Regions from separate parts of the Streptomyces sp. NPDC037100 genome, predicted to be linked through region 2. Evidence: predicted binding sites of a transcription regulator. Region 2 holds the regulator's gene; each other region holds the start of a gene.
What was found. Region 2 encodes HrcA, which represses chaperone genes, less so after heat shock. Its sites were predicted from a motif close to TTNGCACTCNGNNNNNCNGAGTGCNAA; they were not measured.
Positions count from the first base shown of each region.

Region 1: a site for HrcA is predicted at 2,214-2,240, ahead of groL (chaperonin GroEL). Genes of this name have one in related genera too.
Region 3: a site for HrcA is predicted at 2,866-2,892, ahead of groES (co-chaperone GroES). Genes of this name have one in related genera too.

Region 1 covers NZ_JBVJSX010000004.1:512,186-516,386, reverse strand. The annotation lists gene thrC (threonine synthase) at 1-977, shown strand, start outside; gene ACZ7EG_RS16580 (MoaD/ThiS family protein) at 1,109-1,384, shown strand; gene ACZ7EG_RS16575 (cold-shock protein) at 1,831-2,034, shown strand; gene groL (chaperonin GroEL) at 2,369-3,991, shown strand; gene ACZ7EG_RS16565 (NADH:flavin oxidoreductase) at 4,189-4,201, shown strand, end outside.
Region 2 covers NZ_JBVJSX010000001.1:543,706-547,906, forward strand. The annotation lists gene dnaJ (molecular chaperone DnaJ) at 1-1,002, opposite strand, end outside; gene hrcA (heat-inducible transcriptional repressor HrcA) at 1,002-2,018, opposite strand; gene ACZ7EG_RS02525 (MBL fold metallo-hydrolase) at 2,190-2,921, shown strand; gene ACZ7EG_RS02530 (DUF3097 domain-containing protein) at 2,953-3,756, shown strand; gene hemW (radical SAM family heme chaperone HemW) at 4,165-4,201, opposite strand, start outside.
Region 3 covers NZ_JBVJSX010000002.1:710,385-714,585, forward strand. The annotation lists gene ACZ7EG_RS08315 (hypothetical protein) at 1-534, opposite strand, end outside; gene groL (chaperonin GroEL) at 717-2,342, opposite strand; gene groES (co-chaperone GroES) at 2,458-2,766, opposite strand; gene ACZ7EG_RS08330 (polysaccharide deacetylase family protein) at 2,936-3,685, opposite strand; gene ACZ7EG_RS08335 (polysaccharide deacetylase family protein) at 3,682-4,201, opposite strand, start outside.

The DNA.
Region 1 (4,201 bases), on a different contig from region 2:
CGCGCGAGCTCGGTGTCGACGCCGGCAAGCTGTTCGTGAAGGACGACTCCGGCAACCCGACGCACTCCTTCAAGGACCGCGTCGTCGCCCAGGCCCTGGAGGCCGCCCGCGCCTTCGGCTTCACCACGCTCTCCTGCTCCTCCACCGGCAACCTCGCCGGCGCCGTGGGTGCCGCCGCGGCCCGCGCCGGATTCCGCTCCTGCGTGTTCATCCCGCACGACCTGGAGCAGGGCAAGGTCGTCATGGCCGCGATCTACGGCGGCGAGCTCGTCGGCATCGAGGGCAACTACGACGACGTGAACCGCTTCTGCTCCGAGCTGATCGGCGACCCGGCCGGTGAGGGCTGGGGCTTCGTCAACGTCAACCTGCGGCCGTACTACGCGGAGGGTTCCAAGACCCTGGCGTACGAGATCTGTGAGCAGCTCGGCTGGCAGCTGCCGGACCAGCTCGTGGTGCCGATCGCCTCCGGCTCGCAGCTCACGAAGATCGACAAGGGTCTGCAGGAGCTGATCAAGCTCGGTCTGGTCGAGGACAAGCCGTACAAGATCTTCGGTGCGCAGGCGCTCGGCTGTTCGCCGGTGTCCACGGCGTTCAAGGCCGGGCACGACGTGGTGCGCCCGCAGAAGCCGGACACCATCGCCAAGTCGCTGGCGATCGGCAATCCGGCGGACGGGCCGTACGTGCTGGACATCGCGCGGCGGACCGGTGGGGCGGTGGAGGACGTCGACGACGAGCAGGTCGTCGACGCGATCAAGATCCTTGCGCGGACCGAGGGGATCTTCGCGGAGACCGCCGGTGGGGTGACCGTGGGTGTCACCAAGAAGCTGATCGAGAGCGGGGTGCTGGATCCGTCGAAGACGACGGTGGTGCTCAACACCGGGGATGGCCTCAAGACGCTGGACGCGGTGGCGGGCACGGGTCTGACAGCGACCATTCGCCCCAACCTCGAGTCGTTCCGTGAGGCCGGGCTCGTCTGAGAGTCGTTGTTCGCTGCGGGCCGGTGGGGGCTGGTCGCGCCCACGCGGCGGAGCCGCAGATCGACACAGCCCCGCGCCCCTATGCGCGCGGCCCAGCCGTAGCTTCAATCGAAACCGGAGGTTTTGAAGTCATGAGCGTCACCGTCCGCATCCCCACCATCCTGCGTACCTACACCGGTGGGCAGGCCGAGGTCGCCGCCGAAGGGGCGAACCTCGGTGAGGTCATCGCCGATCTGGAGAAGAACCACACCGGGATCGCCGCCCGGGTGCTGGACGATCAGGGCAAGCTGCGGCGGTTCGTCAACGTCTACGTCAACGACGACGACGTGCGGTTCGAGCAGGGTCTTGAGACGGCGACGCCGGACGGTGCCGGTGTGTCGATCATTCCCGCCGTCGCCGGCGGCTGAACCGGTCGACCGGCTTGATTGTTACCTTCGGTAACGAAGGTAACTGAGAGTTTATCGAATTGCCCCCTCCGTGAGAGAAGCGGAGGGGGCAATTCTGTGTGGTTGAGCGGGGTACAGTTGGGGAACGCGGTCCTGATCCTCTGATCGGAACCCTGAATTCCTGCTCCGAGCCCGACAAGATGTAGCCAAAGTGTGTATGTCTTTTGAGGCTTTTGTTCCCTTTGCGTGGTCCGACTTGCCCTGAATTCGGGCGAATTCTCCCCACATTCCGGACCCTGCGCGTCCAGAATTCTCGTCCGATTGACCTGTTGCAGACGGCAGTTGGACAGATACATTCAGCCGCGGTCGACGCGTTCCGGCGCACGCCCCCAACCGTGGGGGGTGAGGTCTGACCCGGGTCCGCGAAGTGTGGATCTGTGCAAGGGCCAGTAATAGGGGAGTTAGGCATGGCTCAGGGCACCGTCAAGTGGTTCAACGCGGAGAAGGGGTACGGCTTCATCGCGGTCGACGGTGGTGCGGATGTTTTCGTCCACTACAGCGCGATCCAGATGGACGGCTACCGCACCCTTGAAGAGGGCCAGCGGGTCGAGTTCGAGATCTCGCAGGGTCAGAAGGGACCGCAGGCCGACATGGTTCGCGTCTCTGCCTGAACGCGCACCACGACCAACGCTCAAGCGACCGGTCTTCTCAGAAGGGCCCGTACCCCCCGGGGTGCGGGCCCTTCGGCCTGTTCGAAAGCCCTGCCGGACGGTGTTCGCGGGCGGCTGACGACCCCGCCCGATCCCTGGCAGGAGCTTGCACTCGCAGGGGTCGAGTGCTAATCATTGCGTTAGCACTCTGAAGGTGAGAGTGACAACGTAAGGACCGGGTCGGTGAGGCCCGCAGGCCAGGTGGGGAAGGAACCCACGAGGCAAGCGAGCCGTCCGTCGCGGGCGCGGGCGCGGTCCGAAGTAATCACCCCCAGTCCTGGAGGGACCACTTCACATGGCCAAGATCATCGCGTTCGACGAGGAGGCGCGGCGCGGCCTCGAGCGCGGCATGAACCAGCTCGCGGACGCCGTGAAGGTGACGCTCGGCCCCAAGGGCCGCAACGTCGTCCTCGAGAAGAAGTGGGGCGCGCCCACGATCACCAACGATGGTGTCTCCATCGCCAAGGAGATCGAGCTCGAGGACCCGTACGAGAAGATCGGCGCCGAGCTGGTCAAGGAAGTCGCCAAGAAGACGGACGACGTCGCCGGTGACGGTACGACCACCGCGACCGTGCTCGCCCAGGCCCTGGTCAAGGAAGGCCTGCGCAACGTAGCCGCCGGCGCCAACCCGATGGCCCTCAAGCGCGGTATCGAGAAGGCCGTCGAGGCCGTCTCCGCCGCCCTGCTGGAGCAGGCGAAGGACGTCGAGACCAAGGAGCAGATCGCCTCCACGGCCTCCATCTCCGCCGCCGACACCCAGATCGGCGAGCTCATCGCCGAGGCCATGGACAAGGTCGGCAAGGAAGGCGTCATCACCGTCGAGGAGTCCCAGACCTTCGGTCTGGAGCTGGAGCTCACCGAGGGTATGCGCTTCGACAAGGGCTACATCTCGGCGTACTTCGCGACCGACATGGAGCGTATGGAGGCCGTCCTCGACGACCCGTACATCCTGATCGCGAACTCCAAGATCTCGAACGTCAAGGACCTGCTCCCGCTCCTGGAGAAGGTCATGCAGTCGGGCAAGCCGCTGCTGATCATTGCCGAGGACGTCGAGGGCGAGGCCCTGTCGACGCTGGTCGTGAACAAGATCCGCGGCACCTTCAAGTCCGTCGCCGTCAAGGCCCCGGGCTTCGGCGACCGCCGCAAGGCGATGCTGCAGGACATCGGCATCCTCACCGGCGGCGAGGTGATCTCCGAGGAGGTCGGCCTCAAGCTGGAGAACGCCACGATCGACCTGCTGGGCAAGGCCCGCAAGGTCGTCATCACCAAGGACGAGACCACCATCGTCGACGGTGCCGGCTCCGCCGACCAGGTCGCCGGCCGGGTCAACCAGATCCGCGCCGAGATCGAGAACAGCGACTCGGACTACGACCGCGAGAAGCTGCAGGAGCGCCTGGCGAAGCTCGCCGGCGGTGTCGCGGTCATCAAGGCCGGTGCCGCCACCGAGGTGGAGCTCAAGGAGCGCAAGCACCGCATCGAGGACGCCGTGCGCAACGCCAAGGCGGCCGTCGAGGAGGGCATCGTCGCCGGTGGTGGCGTGGCCCTGCTGCAGGCCTCCCAGGTCTTCGAGAAGCTGGAGCTCGACGGTGACGAGGCGACCGGCGCCAACGCCGTGAAGCTCGCGCTGGAGGCCCCGCTGAAGCAGATCGCCGTCAACGGTGGTCTCGAGGGCGGCGTCGTCGTGGAGAAGGTCCGCAACCTCACCGTCGGCCACGGCCTGAACGCCGCGACCGGTGAGTACGTCGACATGATCGCCGAGGGCATCATCGACCCGGCGAAGGTGACCCGCTCTGCCCTGCAGAACGCCGCCTCCATCGCCGCGCTGTTCCTCACCACCGAGGCCGTCATCGCCGACAAGCCGGAGAAGGCCGCCGCGCCCGCCGGTGGCGGCATGCCGGGCGGTGACATGGACTTCTGATCGACCCAAGGGTTGATCAACGTCCTTACCGAGGGCGGCACCTCCTGTTCCGACAGGAGGTGCCGCCCTCGGGCGTGTGCGGGATCACAGTGGGGGCGGGATGGCGGGGCCGGACCGGGTGGTTGAACACTAGGTCCTATGCGTGTGCACATACTGATCGGCATGTGCGCACTGTCCGGTATCCCGAGGAGCCCCCCGTGACCGACGCCG
Region 2 (4,201 bases):
GGTCGGGGTCTGGACCTCGACGTGGACGATGAGGTCGCCGCGTCCGCCGCCGCGCAGGTGCGTGACGCCCCGGCCGTGCAGCGGGATCGACTGGCCGGACTGGGTGCCCGGACGGATGTCGACCTCCTCCATGCCGTCGAGCGTCTCCAGCGGCACCTTCGTGCCGAGGGACGCCGCCGTCATGGGGATCGTCACCGTGCAGTGCAGGTCGTCGCCGCGCCGCTGGAACGTGCTGTGGGGCAGCTCGTGGATCTCGACGTAGAGGTCACCGGCCGGACCGCCGCCGGGGCCGACCTCGCCCTCGCCGGCGAGCTGGATCCGCGTGCCGTTGTCGACACCGGCCGGGATCTTGACCGTGAGCGTGCGGCGGGACCGCACGCGGCCGTCGCCCGCGCACTCCGGGCACGGAGTCGGCACGACCGTGCCGAAGCCCTGGCACTGCGGGCACGGGCGGGACGTCATGACCTGACCCAGGAAGGACCGGGTGACCTGCGAGACCTCGCCGCGGCCGCGGCACATGTCACACGTCTGGGCGGAGGTGCCCGGGGCCGCGCCCTCGCCGCTGCAGGTGTTGCAGACGACGGCCGTGTCGACCTGGATGTCCTTCGTCGTGCCGAAGGCGGCCTCGTCGAGCTCGACCTCGATGCGGATCATCGCGTCCTGGCCGCGGCGGGTGCGCGAGCGCGGTCCGCGCTGCGACGCCGTGCCGAAGAACGCGTCCATGATGTCCGAGAAGTTCCCGAAGCCACCGGCTCCGAAGCCGCCCGCGCCACCGCCGCCGGCCTGCGAGAGCGGGTCGCCGCCGAGGTCGTAGACCTGCTTCTTCTGCGGGTCCGACAGCACCTCGTAAGCGGCGTTGATCTCCTTGAACCGCTCCTGGGTCTTCGGATCGGGGTTGACGTCCGGGTGCAGCTCGCGCGCGAGCCGCCGGAAGGCCTTCTTGATCTCTTCCTGCGACGCGTCGCGGCGCACGCCGAGTACGGCGTAGTAGTCCGTGGCCACTACGACTCCGCCAGGATCTGTCCGACGTACCGTGCCACTGCGCGTACCGCTCCCATCGTTCCCGGGTAGTCCATGCGGGTCGGTCCGACCACGCCGAGCTTGGCGACTGCCTCGCCGCCCGAACCGTAGCCGACCGACACGACGGACGTGGAGTTGAGTCCTTCGTGGGCGTTCTCGTGACCGATCCGTACGGTCACGCCCGGATCCTTCGCCTCGCCGAGCAGCTTGAGGAGCACGACCTGCTCCTCCAGCGCCTCCAGCACCGGCCGGATCGTGAGAGGGAAGTCATGCCCGAAGCGGGTCAGATTGGCGGTGCCGCCGATCATCAGCCGCTCCTCGTTCTCCTCGACGAGCGTCTCCAGAAGTGTGGAGAGCACCGTAGAGACCGTACCCCGGTCCTCGTGCTCGAACGCCTCGGGGAGATCCTCCACCAGACTCGGCACATCCGCGAAACGCCGGTTCGCCACACGGCTGTTGAGCCGCGCGCGCAGATCCGCGAGCGAGGCGTCGCCGAAGGGCGCCGGGCAGTCGACGACCCGCTGCTCGACGCGCCCGGTGTCCGTGATCAGCACGAGCATCACGCGCGCGGGCGCCAGGGAGAGCAACTCCACGTGCCGCACGGTCGAGCGGGTCAGCGACGGGTACTGCACGACGGCGACCTGGCGCGTGAGCTGCGCGAGCAGCCGCACGGTGCGCGCCACGACGTCGTCGAGGTCGACGGCACCCTCGAGGAAGTTCTGGATCGCGCGCCGCTCGGGCGCGGTCATCGGCTTGACGCCGGCGAGCTTGTCGACGAACAGCCGGTAACCCTTGTCGGTGGGGATGCGCCCGGCGCTGGTGTGCGGCTGGGCGATGTACCCCTCGTCCTCGAGGGCCGCCATGTCGTTGCGGACGGTGGCCGGGGAGACGCCGAGGCTGTGCCGCTCGGTGAGGGCCTTGGAGCCCACCGGCTCCTCGGTGCCGACGTAGTCCTGGACGATGGCGCGCAGCACCTGCAGCCTGCGTTCACTGAGCATCGCGCACACCTCCAGAAGTCTCCGTCTGCTTGCCCTGCCGGTCCGGCCTGGCACTCTGCGCATGCGAGTGCCAGCGTTCCCCGGCCCAGTGTACGGCGGTGGGGTACACCCCCGGCAAGGCTGGTCGTGCGGCACCGTGCCCCGAGCGGGGGCACCCGCTAGCGTCGCCGTATGACGGTGACTTGGGAAGACCTCGGATGGGAGCGCGTGGCCGCCGGTGTGGGCCGGTGCCGGCTGCCGGTGTGGGACTGCACGATCGGGCTGGTCGCCGGTGAGGGGGCGGTCCTCATGATCGACGCGGGGTCGAGCCTCGCCGAGGGCGCGAAAATGGGGGCGCAGGCGCGTGCGCTCACCGGCCACCGTGTGACGCATCTCGCGCTGACCCATCCGCACTTCGACCATGTCTTCGGCGCCGCGGCGCTCCCGGACACCGAGGTGTTCGGCGCGGTGGGCGTGGACGCGCTGCTGACACGGGTGCGGGACCGCGAGGAACTGCGCGAGGACGGGGTGCGCCAGGGCCTGGCGGCGCCCACGGCCGAGGAGGCGGCGGAGCGGCTGGTCCCGCCCGGCCACCTGGTCTCCGGCGAGTGGACGCTCGACCTGGGCGGCGGCCGGCAGGTGCTGCTGGCGAACGTCGGCCCGGGGCACACCGCGCACGACCTGGCGGTGCTGGTGCCCGGTGATCCGGAGGTGGTGTTCTGCGGGGACCTGGTCGAGGAGTCCGGAGATCCCCAGGCGGGCCCGGACGCGGTGCCGTCGCACTGGCCCGCCGCCCTCGACCGGCTGCTCGACCTGGGTGGCGAGGACGCGGTGTACGTGCCCGGTCACGGAGCGGTGGTGGACGCGGCGTTCGTGCGGGCGCAACGGGACGCGCTGGCGGCGCGTTTCGGCGTGTCGCGGTGATCGCCGTCCGCCTTCTCCTATCGTCATTCGAATGCGCCAGTACTCCGCCGATCTGACCCCGCCGTGGAAGAAGCCGAAGCCGGTACCCGAGGTCGCTGCGGAGCCGGGCCTGGTGGTGGAGGAGCCGGGGACCGGTTTCTGCGGCGCGGTGATCCGCTGCGAGGCGGGCACGGTGACGCTGGAGGACCGCTTCGGCAAGCACCGGGTGTTCCCGATGGAGCCGCGTGGCTTCCTTCTGGAGGGCAGGGTGGTGACCCTCGTCCGCCCCGCGCCCGGCGGCCCGGCGCGTCCCACCCGCACGGCCTCGGGGTCGGTCGCCGTCCCCGGCGCCCGCGCCCGCGTGGCCCGCGCCGGCCGCATCTACGTCGAGGGCCGCCACGACGCCGAGCTGGTCGAGAAGGTGTGGGGCGACGACCTGCGCATCGAGGGCGTGGTCGTGGAGTACCTGGAGGGCGTCGACGACCTGCCGTCGATCGTCTCCGAGTTCGCCCCCGGCCCGGACGCACGGCTGGGCGTCCTGGTGGACCACCTGGTCCCCGGCTCCAAGGAGTGGCGCATCGCCCAGGCCGTCACCAGCGACCACGCCCTGGTCGTGGGGCACCCGTACATCGACATCTGGGAGGCGGTGAAACCGTCGTCCCTGGGCATCGAAGCGTGGCCCCGGGTCCCGCGCGGGCAGGACTGGAAGACCGGGGTGTGCCGGGCGTTGGGTTGGCCGGAGAACACGGGGGCGGCCTGGCAGCGGATCCTGTCGGGCGTGCACTCGTACAAGGACCTGGAGCCGGAACTGCTGGGCCGGGTGGAAGAGCTGATCGACTTCGTCACGGCTCCCTAGCCGCGGGCGCGCGTGCCGCCTCAGCCTCGATCGCGCACAGCCGCCCAACTGCCGCATGCGCGCCACCCGCTTCGTCACAGCTCCCCAGCCGCAGGCGCGCGTGCCGCCTCAGCCTCGATCGCGCACAGCCGCCCAACTGCCGCATGCGCGCCACCCGCTTCGTCACAGCTCCCCAGCCGCAGGCGCGCGTGCCGCCTCAGCCTCGATCGCGCACAGCCGCCCAACTGCGGCATGCGCGCTTCCCCCCAGTGCCTGAAGGGCCTGGGAGGTGCCCCCAGGGGCGGCATGTGTGGGCGTGGAGGTGCCCCTGCTCGAGCGAAGCCGAGAGCTCGGGGGAGGCCACCCCGCCGCGCCGGGCTGCGAAACACCCGCCCCGGCACTCACGCCGCGGCACCCACGCCGAGCAGCTCAGTCCACCAGATCCCGCACGACGCCGTCCGCCAGC
Region 3 (4,201 bases), on a different contig from region 2:
GACCAGGCCGTTGGCCCGGTCGGCACTGTCGGGACGGTAGCCATAGGGGGCTCGCAGGCGCACGGCGGGGGCGTGCGGGCCCCAGACGTCCACGCGTACCGAGCGCCGGTCCACGGCGACGGTCACCCGTCCCGCGGGGCCGGGCGCGTGGCGGCGCGCGATCCACAGCGGTACGCCCTCCGCCCGCGCCCGTGCGGCGAGGTCGGCCACGTGGTCCGGCCCGCCGCACCTGCGCACCGCCAGTTCGCCCAGCGCGCGGGCGAAGTCGGCGGCCTGACGGACCTTCAGGGGGGTGGTGGTGCCGGTCACACGGGTGACCGGGACGACGCCGGGGCCCTGCGACAACGCGCCCAGGGGGCGTTCGGCGCCCCCGCCGCCGAGCCAGCAGCCCCGCAGGAACGCTTCTGCCATGGCGGCGAGGTTCAGCTCGTCCAGCGGGGTCGTCCTGCCGCCCCTGCGCAGTCCGTCCTCGGTGAGCCGCACCGTCCGCGCCAGCGGGTTGCGGGACCGCTCCCCGTAGAGCACCTGGTTCATTCCTGCCCCCTCATGATCCGACTGCTCTGGGGGGTAGACCGTCGCCGGCCCCGGCGCGGTTCCCCGACCGGCGGAGTACGGCACACGGCGAAGGCCCGGCAGCCCCGTCTCCGGGGTGCCGGGCCTTCGCTCGGGCTCGGGCGAGCTGACGTCGTCAGCCCTCAGCCGTCATGCGTCATGCGTCAGTGCGCGTGGCCGTGGCTGTGACCACCGGCGGCCGGCTCCTCCTCTTCCTTCTTCTCGACGACCAGGGTCTCGGTCGTGAGGAGGAGGGAGGCGATGGAGGCGGCGTTCTCCAGGGCGGAACGGGTGACCTTGACCGGGTCGATGACGCCGGCCTTGACCAGGTCGCCGTACTCGCCGGTGGCGGCGTTGAAGCCCTGGCCCTTCTCGAGCTCGGCGACCTTGGAGGTGATGACGTAGCCCTCGAGGCCGGCGTTCTCGGCGATCCAGCGCAGCGGCTCGACGGCGGCCTTGCGGACGACCGCGACACCCGTGGCCTCGTCGCCGGTCTTGCCGAGGTTGCCCTCGAGGACCTTGACGGCGTGGACCAGCGCGGAGCCACCACCGGAGACGATGCCCTCCTCGACCGCGGCGCGGGTCGCGGAGATGGCGTCCTCCAGACGGTGCTTGCGCTCCTTGAGCTCGACCTCGGTGGCGGCACCCACGCGGATGACGCACACGCCGCCGGCCAGCTTCGCGAGGCGCTCCTGGAGCTTCTCACGGTCCCAGTCGGAGTCGGTGGACTCGATCTCGGCCTTGATCTGGGCGACGCGGCCCTGCACGTCGTCCTTGTTGCCGGCGCCGTCGACGACCGTGGTGTCGTCCTTGGTGACGGTGACGCGGCGGGCGGAGCCGAGGACGTCCAGACCGACCTGGTCGAGCTTGAGGCCGACCTCCTCGGAGACGACCGTGGCGCCGGTGAGGACGGCCAGGTCCTGCAGCATCGCCTTGCGGCGGTCGCCGAAGCCGGGGGCCTTCACGGCGACGGCGTTGAACGTGCCGCGGATCTTGTTCACGACGAGGGTCGACAGGGCCTCGCCCTCGACGTCCTCGGCGATGATCAGCAGCGGCTTGGAGGCGTTGGACTGGATGACCTTCTCCAGCAGCGGCAGGAGGTCCGCGATGGCGGAGATCTTGCCCTGCGTGATGAGGATGTACGGGTCGTCCAGGACGGCTTCCATGCGCTCCTGGTCCGTCACGAAGTACGGCGACAGGTAGCCCTTGTCGAAGGCCATGCCCTCGGTGAAGTCCAGCTCCAGGCCGAAGGTGTTGGACTCCTCGACGGTGATGACACCGTCCTTGCCGACCTTGTCCATCGCCTCGGCGATGAGCTCGCCGACCTGCTGGTCCTGGGCGGACAGCGCGGCGACGGCGGCGATGTCGGACTTCTCGTCGATCGGGCGGGCCGTGGCGAGCAGGTCCTCGGAAACGGCCGCGACGGCGGCGTCGATGCCCTTCTTCAGGGCGGCCGGGGAAGCACCGGCGGCGACGTTCTTCAGGCCCTCGCGCACGAGCGCCTGGGCGAGCACGGTCGCGGTGGTCGTACCGTCACCCGCGATGTCGTTGGTCTTGGTCGCCACCTCCTTGACCAGCTGGGCACCGAGGTTCTCGTACGGGTCCTCGACCTCGACCTCACGGGCGATGGTCACACCGTCGTTGGTGATGGTGGGAGCGCCGAACTTCTTGTCGATGACGACGTTGCGGCCCTTGGGGCCGATCGTCACCTTGACCGTGTCGGCAAGCTTGTTGACGCCGCGCTCGAGGGCGCGACGGGCGTCCTCGTCGAACTTCAGGATCTTCGCCATGGGAGCGTGAGCCCTCTTCCGGAATCTGGGATAACGGCACTGCGCCCCGGGCGCCCGGCTTGTTGTCGCTCGCGGGGGCCAGGGGCGCAGTTCAAAGCAATGTGCTTGGGGTGAATTACTTCTCGACGATCGCGAGCACGTCGCGGGCCGAGAGGACGAGGTACTCCTCGCCGTTGTACTTCACCTCGGTGCCGCCGTACTTGCTGTAGAGCACGACGTCGCCGACGGAGACGTCGAGCGGAAGACGGTTGCCGTCCTCGAAGCGGCCCGGGCCCACGGCCAGGACGACGCCCTCCTGGGGCTTCTCCTTGGCGGTGTCCGGGATGACCAGGCCAGAGGCGGTGGTCTGCTCGGCGTCGAGCGGCTGGACCACAATGCGGTCCTCGAGCGGCTTGATGGCAACCTTGGAGCTGGTGGTCGTCACGATCCGACCTCCCCCTTCGGAGATCTCACGGGGTTAACTGTCTGAGGTGGCGACCAGGTGGATCCGTCGTCGCGGGTGCCGGACCTGCCCGTCGCTGTGTTGGCACTCTCCTAGGGGGAGTGCCAGAGCCGAGACTATGACTGCGATTAGCACTCGGTCAAGCGGACTGCTAATTGCCCGCGGCGCGTCGGGCCGGTGTTTTCTCCAGGTGGTCCTCGAGCCGCCCCACCCGCAGCCCCCTCGCCTCGATCTCGCGCAGCAGTCGCACCGTCCGTTCGGCCAGGGCCGGCGGCCCCGTCCCGCCCGACGGCACCGAGACGATGTCGCCGGCCCGCAGGCCGGGCTCGCCTCGGGTGTACGTCAGTTCGCCGTCGGCGTTCAGGGCCGCGCGCCACAGGACGACCGCGGCGATGCCGCAGTCGGCGGCGGCACGCAGGGTCGTCGTGTCGTAGGTGCCGTAGGGCGGGCGGAAGAGGCGGGGGACGATGCCGAAGCGGGAGCGGAGTTTGTGCTGCTGGCCGCAGATCTCGGCGCGCTGGCCGGAGTAGGGCAGGCCGCGCAGGGCGGGGTGGTCGAGGGTGTGGTTCTGGATGGACGCGCCGACCGCGCGCAGCCGGGCGAAGTGGCCGTAGCCGGGTCCCACGACGCTGTCCGTGAGGAAGAGGCTGACCGGGAGCCGTTGTCGTCGGACGAGACGGACGAAGCGGGGGTCGCGTTCGGCGCCGTCGTCATAGGTGAGGAAGACGACGGGTTCGCGGGTGGCGACATGGTCCACGACGGGCGGCAGCCGATGCGTGTCGTTCACCCCGCGCGCCGGGTGCCGGGCCCGGCCGTCGGCGATGCCCTGCCGCTCACCCGCCACCCCGGAGCAGCCGGCCAGCAGGACCGCGCACAGCAGTACGGCGGCCTGGCGCCTCACAGGTAGTCCTCCAGCCGCCCGACCGCGTACCCCTGAGCCGTGACCTTGTTCAGGAAGCGGCGGATCATGTCGGCCATTGTGCCCTTCCACAGGTCACGACCCCGGAAGTGCGTGAGGACGATGTCACCCGGATGCAGCCTCCGGCCCCCGTCGCGGTACTCCCAGTGGTCGGCGAATACCTCCTCGTTCCACAGGGGCACGTACGCGATGCCGCAGGTCTTGGCGGCCCGCAGGGTCGCCCGGTCGTAGCTGCCGTAGGGCGGGCGGAAGAGGGTGGGGCGTTTGCCGAACCGCCTCTCCATGTAGCGCTGCATGCCGCAGATCTCGCGCTTCTGCGTCCGGTAGGACAGGCCCCGCAGGTTGGGGTGGTTGAGGGTGTGGTTGTGCAGGACCACGCCCCGGGACTGCATCTTCCGGAAGTAGCGGGTGTCGTTCCTGATCAGGTAGCCGCTGAGGAAGGCGCTGTACGGGACATCCAGGTCGCTCATCATCCGCAGGAACGCCGGGTCCTTCTCG